2 regions of the Streptomyces sp. SID5469 genome follow, and region 2 is predicted to be linked to the other one. Evidence: riboswitches for the same ligand, from Rfam matches in the RefSeq annotation. Region 2 holds a riboswitch; the other holds the start of a gene.
The links. Region 2 has a riboswitch for S-adenosylmethionine ahead of GTY58_RS31535 (aminotransferase class V-fold PLP-dependent enzyme). Riboswitches for the same ligand answer to the same signal wherever they lie in the genome.
Positions count from the first base shown of each region.

Region 1 (4,401 bases), 1.3 Mb from region 2:
GACGGTGCCGGGGCCGACGAGTGCGGCCAGGTCGTCCCAGGCGCGTGGATCGGACGGGTCGGCGAGCGCGGTGAAGGGGGACACGTCCAGCGGATAGCGGGCGGCGCGGCCCACGCGTTCGGCGAAGCGGGCGTGCGGCCCGGTCAGCGCGGCCCAGGCGGCGTTGTCCAGCACATGGGGTGCCTCCGGGCTCCGCGACGCGACGGGAAGGACACTGGTCGACATGGTGTTCCGGTATCTCCGTGTGACAGGTCAGGAGTTGTCGAGCGGCAGGCCCGCCGGGTCGATCTCGGACTTGGCGACGGCTTCGTTGGAGAGGTTCCAGGCGGCCAGCCACTTCGCGTACTGACCGTTCTTGATCAGGTAGTTGATCGCGTCGGCGACCGGCTTGGCCAGTCCGCTGTCCTTCTTCGCGGTGGCCGCGATCAGGCCCTGGAGCGTCGCGCCGGCTCCGGAGTACTTGCCCGCGATACGCGTCGGAGCGGGGGTCTTCGCGACCCGGGTGACGTGGTAGGCGAATGCGGGGCTGGGGCCGAAGTAGGCGTCGATCTTCCCGCTGGACAGCGCCAGATAGGTGCTGTTGTTGTCCTGGAAGTACTTGACGGTGAGCTTCTTGCCCTCCTTCGCCAGCTTCGCCTTCCACTCCAGAAGGATCCTCTCCTGGTTGGTGCCCGCGCCCACGGCGACGGTCTGGCCGGCCAGGTTCTTGTAGTCGCCGTCGAAGTTCCAGTTGTTCTTCTTGGCCGCCTCGAACGCCAGGTTGTCCTGCCGGTAGGAGGCGAACTCGTACTTCTTCTTGCGCTCCTCGGTGACGGTGATGTTAGAGAAGCCCACGTCGGACTTTCCGCTGTCGATGCCGACGAACAGGTTCTCCCAGGTCGAGTTCTTCAGCTCCGGCTTCAGTCCGAGGACGGCGGCCACCAGCCGGCCCAGGTCGGGTTCGACACCGGTGAGGGTCTTCTGGTCCTCGCCCACGTAGTTCAGCGGCGCGGAGCCGGAGGGCAGCCCGCCCACACCGATGACCAGCTTGCCGCTCTTGGCGACGGACTCGGGCAGCTCGGCGCTGATGGACTTCACCTCGGACACCTTGAGCTCGGTCTCCTTGGCGGCGCCGTTGGAGAGTCGGCCCACGGTGACGGTCCCGGACGCCGCGCTGTCGGTCGTGGTGGCCGCGTCGCTGTCGCCCCCGCATGCGGCGAGCCCGGCGGCGAGAGAGGCGACGGCGGTACCCGCGGTGAGGCCGCGGAGGAGTCTGCTGCGGAGGCTGAGGGTGCGCATGGGTATGTCCTTGTCCGGTGTGCGGTGAGGGTGATCGGTGACGGAGGTGTGCTTCGGGGGCGGGCTGCGGGCTCAGAGCACCTTGCTCAGGAAATCCCTGGTCCGCTCGTGTTTCGGATGGTCCAGAACCTCGGCGGGCGGGCCCTGTTCGACGATCCGGCCGCCGTCCATGAAGACCACCCGGTCGGCGACCTCGCGGGCGAAACCGATCTCGTGGGTGACGACGACGAGGGTGGTGCCGCTGGTGGCGAGGTCCTTGATGACGGCGAGTACTTCGCCGACGAGTTCGGGGTCGAGCGCGGAGGTCGGTTCGTCGAAGAGGATGACGCCGGGCCGCAGGGCGAGGGCGCGGGCGATGGCCACGCGCTGCTGCTGGCCGCCGGACAACTGCCGTGGGTAGGCGCCGGTCCGGTCGGCGAGGCCCACCCGGCCGAGCAGGTCGCGCGCCAGTTCCTGGGCCTCGGGCTTCTTCAGCCGGCCGGTCGCGACGGGGGCCGCGGCCACGTTGTCGAGGACGGTCAGATGCGGGAAGAGGTTGAAGTTCTGGAAGACGAAGCCGATACGGCTGCGCTGGGCCAGGATGACGCGCTCGCTCAGCTCCTTGAGCCTGTCGCCGTGCCGGCGGACGCCGATCAGCTCGCCGTTCACGCTGACGTAGCCGACCTCGGGCTTCTCCAGGTGGTTGATCACCCGCAGCAGGGTGGACTTGCCGGACCCGGAGGGGCCGAGGATCACGGTCACCTCACCCGGTCGCACGGTCAGCTCCACGCCGTTCAGCACCCGGTGGGCGCCGTACCACTTGTGCACGTCGTGGACCTCGACCGCGGCGGAGTCGACTTTGAGGGTCTCGGTGGTCATAGGGCGGCCTCCCTGCGTATGCGGGCCCGCAGGTCACCGAGCGCGGTCCGCAGCTTCTGCAACGGGGTCGGCGGCAGGGAGCGCGTGGCGCCCCGGGCGTAGTGCCGCTCGACGTAGAACTGGACGACGGACACGATGCTCGTGAGGATCAGGTACCAGACGGTGACGACCAGGAGCAGCGGCACGATGTCGCCGGGATAGGTGCTGCCCATGGTCTGTGCGGAGCCGAACAGGTCGAGCAGCGACACGTAGAACACCAGTGAGGTGCCCTTGATCAGGCCGATCAGCTGGTTGACGTAGTTCGGGGTGATGGACCTGAGGGCCTGCGGGAAGACGATCTTCGTGAACTGGTAGCTCTTCGGCAGGCCGAGCGCGGCGGCCGCCTCGTGCTGTCCCTGGTCGACGGAGAGAATGCCGCCGCGGACGACCTCGGCCGCGTAGGCCGCCTCGTTGAGGCTCAGTCCGACGACCGCGACGGCCATGTCGGTGGCGAGCCGGGACTCGTCGAAGGTGAGGAAGGCCGGGCCGAAGGGCACTCCGAGGCTGAGCGTCTTGTAGAGGGCGCTGAAGTTGTAGAGGAAGATCAGCACCACGATCAGCGGCACCGAGCGCAGCAGCCACACGTAGACCCAGCTGACCGCGCGCAGCACGGGGCTGCGGGAGAGCCGGGCCAGTGCCAGCAGGATGCCACCGAGCAGCCCCAACACGGCGCTGTACGCCGCCACTTCGAGAGTGATGAGCAGTCCGTCGAGGATCGTGGGGCGCAGGAACCAGTAGGCGAAGCGGTCCCACTGGTAGAAGGGGTTGGTCACCAGCCCGTGGCCGATCTGGGCGACCAGCACGAGCACGATCGCCGTGAGGATCCAGCGGCCGGGCCGGCGCAGCGGCAGCACACGCTGGGCCGCCAGGGGCCGCGGGGCGGTGCCGTCGGGTGGCGCGGAGAGAAGGGACACGGCGGCGCCAGGGAGTTCACTCATGGCAGGCTCCAGCGGAGTCGGACACCCCGGGCGGCGAGCGCGACGGCACACGGCGGCGCAAGGCCGCTGCGGGAGACGAAGCACGGGAGAGCGCCGGAACCGGGGACTGGGCGGGCGGAGAGCACACCGCGGCGGCGGTGCGCGTCAGAGAATCAGAACGCCGTCAGCCTCGACGGCGGGCAGAGCCCGGGGCGGTACACAGCGCGCTGCTGACACGGAGCAGATCGACACAGCGGTTCGCGCACAGCAGGACGCGGCGGGGGCGCCGCTGTGCGGTCGTCCTCGTAGCTGCGTCCATCGCCGTCACCGTCACTGTTCCGGCCCTTGGGGGGCCTCGCGCTTACCGAAGGTCATCCGGTCCGGTCGTCACCTGGGGCACCCCACCGCGTCGCGAGGGTTGCCGGTCAGCAAGCCAGGGCTTGTCGCTGACGCTCTTGACCGTTCTGGGGCGTAAGTAAGACAGGCGCCGGAGTCGATGTCAACGCTGGTCCATCAGGTGATACGTGCACGTCCGCGCCCGTGTTGGCGCCCTTGCGCGTGAACTGCCGTACCTCCAGGGCGTGTTCCGGTGCCGTGTTTCCGCGTGCACACGAATCCGCGCGTCGGACAGCGGCCGCACGGCCGCGAGTCGGCCGTCGTACACGTGTCACCACGGTGATCGGCCCGGCGCTCACCGGCTGAAGTTTTCGAAAGTTTCGAAGACGCCGTGCGCCCGGAGCTTGTCGCTACATTTTGACATGCTCGCATCACTCGCGCTCTTTCCTCACCCCCAGGAGACCCCCTCATGCGCAGACTTCTCGCCTGTCTGGCGACCGCGGCCGTGGCCGTCGGCGGGCTCACGGTGAGCGCCTCCCCCGCCGCGGCGGCCGACTCGGGCACGTTCAGCGTGCTCACCTACAACGTCGCCGGTCTGCCGGAGTCCCTCTCCAGCGCCTCGACGCCGCGCGACACGAGCACCACGGAGATCGGCCGGCGCATCGCGCCGTACGACATCGTCAACGTCCAGGAGGACTTCAACTACCACGCGTACCTGTACTCCACGGACACCCACCCCTACCGCACGGCGACCAGCGGGGGCGCGGGCATCGGCAGCGGCCTCAACACCGTCTCGACCTATGCCTGGGACGGTGACGACTTCGAGCGCGCCGGCTGGAACTCCTGCCAGATCGATTCGGGCGACTGCCTCACCCCCAAGGGCTTCACCTTCATGCGCGAGCGCCTGGCCGAGGGCGTCTACGTCGACTTCTACAACCTGCACACCAACGCCGGCACCAACGACGGCGACGAG
Region 1 covers NZ_WWIN01000001.1:8,584,444-8,588,844, reverse strand. Annotated here, with positions in the region: gene GTY58_RS37420 (GNAT family N-acetyltransferase) at 1-225, opposite strand, end outside; gene GTY58_RS37415 (ABC transporter substrate-binding protein) at 253-1,278, opposite strand; gene GTY58_RS37410 (amino acid ABC transporter ATP-binding protein) at 1,351-2,136, opposite strand; gene GTY58_RS37405 (amino acid ABC transporter permease) at 2,133-3,113, opposite strand; SAM riboswitch class IV at 3,445-3,553, opposite strand; gene GTY58_RS37400 (jacalin-like lectin) at 3,898-4,401, shown strand, end outside.
Region 1: another riboswitch for S-adenosylmethionine. It lies ahead of GTY58_RS37405 (amino acid ABC transporter permease); the one in region 2 lies ahead of GTY58_RS31535 (aminotransferase class V-fold PLP-dependent enzyme).

Region 2 (4,401 bases):
CTTCCTCGCCGGCATGTTCGTGCACATGATGCGCGTCTTCTTCACGGGTGCGTTCCGCAAGCCGCGTGAGGTCAACTGGCTGTTCGGCTTCCTGCTGTTCGTCCTCGGCATGTTCACCGGCTTCACCGGTTACTCGCTCCCGGACGACCTGCTCTCCGGCACCGGTGTCCGCTTCATGGAGGGCGCGGTCCTGTCCGTGCCGATCGTGGGCACGTACCTGTCGTTCTTCCTCTTCGGCGGCGAGTTCCCGGGCGGCGACTTCGTGGCCCGCTTCTACTCGGTCCACGTCCTGCTGCTGCCGGGCATCATGCTCGGCCTGGTGGTCGGCCACCTGATCCTGGTCTTCTACCACAAGCACACGCAGTTCGCGGGCCCCGGAAAGACGAACAACAACGTCGTCGGCATGCCGCTGCTGCCGGTCTACATGGCCAAGGCCGGAGGCTTCTTCTTCCTGGTCTTCGGTGTCATCGCGGCCATCGCGGCGATCGCCTCCATCAACCCGATCTGGTCCATGGGCCCCTACCGTCCGGACATGGTGTCCACGGGCGCCCAGCCCGACTGGTACATGGGCTTCTCCGAGGGCCTGATCCGTGTCATGCCGGGCTGGGAGATCAACCTCTGGGGTCACACGCTCGTCCTGGGCGTGTTCATCCCGCTGGTGATCTTCCCGCTGGTCCTGGCCGCGATCGCGGTCTACCCGTTCATCGAGTCCTGGGTCACCGGCGACAAGCGCGAGCACCACATCCTGGACCGCCCGCGCAACGTCCCGACCCGGACCGGGTTCGGCGCGGCCTGGATCAGCTGGTACTTCGTCCTGCTCATCGGTGGCGGCAACGACCTCTGGGCGACGCACTTCCACCTGTCGATCAACTCGATCACCTGGTTCGTCCGGATCGGCTTCTTCGTCGTGCCGGTCCTCGTGTTCGTCATCACCAAGCGGATCTGCCTCGGCCTCCAGCGCCGGGACCGGGACAAGGTGCTGCACGGCCGTGAGTCGGGCATCATCAAGCGCCTGCCGCACGGTGAGTTCATCGAGATCCACGAGCCGCTCAGCCAGGACGCGCTGCACACGCTCACCGCGCACGAGCAGTACGAGCCGGCCGCGATCGGCCCGGTGGTCGACGAGAACGGTGTCGAGCGCAAGCCCAAGGTGACGGAGAAGCTGCGCGCCAAGCTCAGCGGCGCGTACTACGGGGACGACAACCAGATCCCCAAGCCCACCGTCGAGGAGTACAAGGAGATCACGAGCGGCCACGGCCACCACTGATCACCTGACTGATCTGTACTGATCGCCACGGCAGGAGCCCCGTCCATTGCATGGACGGGGCTCTTTGCCGTCTCTCCACCTGGATAGGGTGGACTCACCCCCTGGGGCTTAAGGGGGCTGAGTTCCACCGTCGTACGGCTACGAACCCAGGAGCGACCATGAGCGCTGTGAACCCCGCTGGAGGCGACATCGCGGCGGGCCGTTCCTGGCCCGAGGTGCTGAACGGCCTGCTCGACGGCCGCGACCAGAGCGCGGACGACACGGCCTGGGCGATGGACCGGATCATGCGCGGCGAGGCCACGGACGCGCAGATCGCCGGGTTCCTGGTGGCGCTGCGCGCCAAGGGCGAGACGGTCGAGGAGATCTCCGGGCTGGTCCGGGCGATGTACGAGCACGCGAATCTGATCGAGGTGCCCGGAGCGACCGTCGACATCGTCGGCACCGGCGGTGACGGCGCGAAGACCGTCAACATCTCCACGATGTCGTCGATCGTCGTGGCCGGCACGGGTGCCAAGGTCGTCAAGCACGGCAACCGGGCCGCGTCCTCCGCGTCCGGTTCCTCGGACGTCCTGGAGAAGCTCGGCATCAATCTTCAGCTGACCCCCAAGCGGGTCGCCGAGGTGGCCGAGGAAGCCGGGATCACCATCTGCTTCGCGGTGAAGTTCCATCCGGCGCTGCGGCATGTGGCGGCGGCGCGGGGGCAGTTGGGGATCCGGACGACGTTCAACGTCCTCGGCCCGCTGACGAATCCGGCCCGGGTGAAGGCACAGGCCGTCGGAGTCGCCGACCCCCGCATGGCCCCCATCGTGGCCGGTGTCTTCGCCGAGCGCGGCAACTCCTCGCTGGTCTTCCGCGGCGACGACGGCCTCGACGAGCTGACCACCACGTCGACCTCCCGGGTCTGGGTCGTCCGCGAGGGCAAGGTCACCGAGGAGTCCTTCGACCCCCGCGACGTCGGCCTCGACCTGGTCCCGGTGGAGGCGCTGCGGGGCGCGGACGCGGCGTACAACGCGGATGTCGCCCGGCGCCTGCTGAACGGCGAGACGGGGCCGGTACGGGACGCGGTGCTGCTGAACTCGGCGGCGGCCCTGGTGGCCCTGTCCCCGGGCGCCGGGACCCTCGCGGAGCAGCTGCGCGCGGGTATGGCGCAGGCGGCGGAGGCGATCGACTCGGGAGCCGCGAAGAGGGCGCTGGAGCGGTGGGTGGCGGCCAGCAACGCCTGAGCCGTGGCGAGGTGACGCGGGGCGCGGTCCGGATTCTGGACTGCGCCTTGCGCGTCGAAGATCGTATGGCAAGATGCTGTATCAGGTCATGAGCGACAGTCATGAGGCCCCGGCCGACTGTCCGGCAACCCTCCGTCCGTGGCGGGGTGCCCCGGGTGAAGACCAGGTCGTAGGCAGCGAGGTCTACGGCAAGCGCGGACCCCTCGTAATCACCAGGGGTCCTGGTCGTTCGAGGGAGCCTTCCGTGAGCAAGCGAATGCGATAGGGCGCCGAGCCCCGCCTCCGCAATCCCCTTTTCACCTTTCCTGTGCCGTTGACGTGCGCGTTTCGCGCTGTCCGGCACGGTGATTCCGCCTGCTCTTCACGGGAGTACACCCATGTCCGTCTCCACCGCTGCCGCCGACCAGACCGTTTGCTGTGACATTTCGGGACACCTGCCCGTTCTGGGCCGCGAGGTCACCGTCCCGCTCGTCACCGGTGGCGAGGTCACCTACGCCGCCCTCGACTACGCCGCCAGCGCCCCCGCCCTCCAGCGCGTCTGGGACGACGTCGCCGCGTACGCCCCCTACTACGGCTCCGTCCACCGGGGTGCCGGGTATCTCTCCCAGCTGTCCACCGACCTGTTCGAGAACGCCCGCAGGACCGTCGCCGAGTTCCTCGACTGCCGGGACGGCGACCAGGTCGTCTTCACCCGGTCCACCACCGACTCGCTCAATCTCCTCGCCGCCGCCCTTCCGGCCGACTGCCAGGTCTTCGTCTTCGAGACCGAGCACCACGCCTCGCTGCTGCCGTGGCGCGACGCCCGGGTGACGTACCTGAACGCCCCGCGCACCCCCCAGCAGGCCGTCGAGACCCTCGAGCGCGCCCTCGCCGGCCGTGACCCGCACGGTCCGGCCCTGGTGTGCGTCACCGGTGCCTCCAACGTCACCGGCGAGCTGTGGCCGGTACGTGAACTGGCCGCCGCCGCCCATGCGCACGGCGCCCGCATCGTCCTCGACGCCGCCCAGCTCGCGCCCCACCACCCCGTCTCCGTACGGGAGTTGGACGTCGACTGGGTCGCCTTCTCCGGGCACAAGCTGTACGCGCCGTTCGGGTCCGGTGTGCTCGCCGGACGCGCCGACTGGCTGCGTGCGGCCGAGCCGTACCTCGCCGGCGGCGGCGCCAGCCGCAAGGTCACGCGGCGTACGGACGGCGGGGTGGACGTGGAGTGGCACGAGAGCGCCGCCCGGCACGAGGCCGGCTCGCCGAACGTCATCGGCGCCTACTCCATCGCCTCCGCCTGCAAGGCGCTCACCGAGGCCGGCTACGACAACCTCGTCGCCCGGGAGCAGCAGCTGATCGGCACCGTCCGCGCGGGTCTCGCCGAGGTGCCCGAGGTCAGGGTCCTCTCCCTCTTCGGCGACGACGCCCCCCGCGTCGGCGTCATCTCCTTCGTCGTCGAGGGCTGGAACAGCTCCCACTTCGCCGCCGCGCTCTCCGCCGAGTACGGCATCGGCGTCCGCGACGGCCTCTTCTGCGCCCACCCGCTGGTGCGCACCCTGCTCGGCAGCGACCCGCAGGTCCAGGGCGAGTGCGGCGCCCCCGAGGCGGCGCCCGGCGAGAAGTCCCTCAACGCGATCCGCGTCAGCTTCGGCGCCGGCACCCCCGACGAGCACGTGGAGCGCTTCGTGCGCGCGGTCAAGGAGCTCGTGCGGGAAGGTGCCCGGTGGCAGTACCGGACCGAGGACGGGCGCTGCGTGCCGGCGGTCTGACCGGGCTCCGGGTCAGGAGGCGGGGTTCACGAGTCGAGACCGATCGCGAACGCCGCCTCCAGGTCGTGCTGGGAGTACGTACGGAACGCCACGTGCGTGTCCGTGGCCTCGACGCCCGGGATCTTGCTGATGCTGCCGGGGATGACGTCCGCCAGGTCGT
Region 2 covers NZ_WWIN01000001.1:7,288,659-7,293,059, forward strand. Annotated here, with positions in the region: gene GTY58_RS31525 (ubiquinol-cytochrome c reductase cytochrome b subunit) at 1-1,267, shown strand, start outside; gene trpD (anthranilate phosphoribosyltransferase) at 1,426-2,490, shown strand; SAM riboswitch class IV at 2,575-2,691, shown strand; gene GTY58_RS31535 (aminotransferase class V-fold PLP-dependent enzyme) at 2,868-4,241, shown strand; gene GTY58_RS31540 (Lrp/AsnC ligand binding domain-containing protein) at 4,268-4,401, opposite strand, start outside.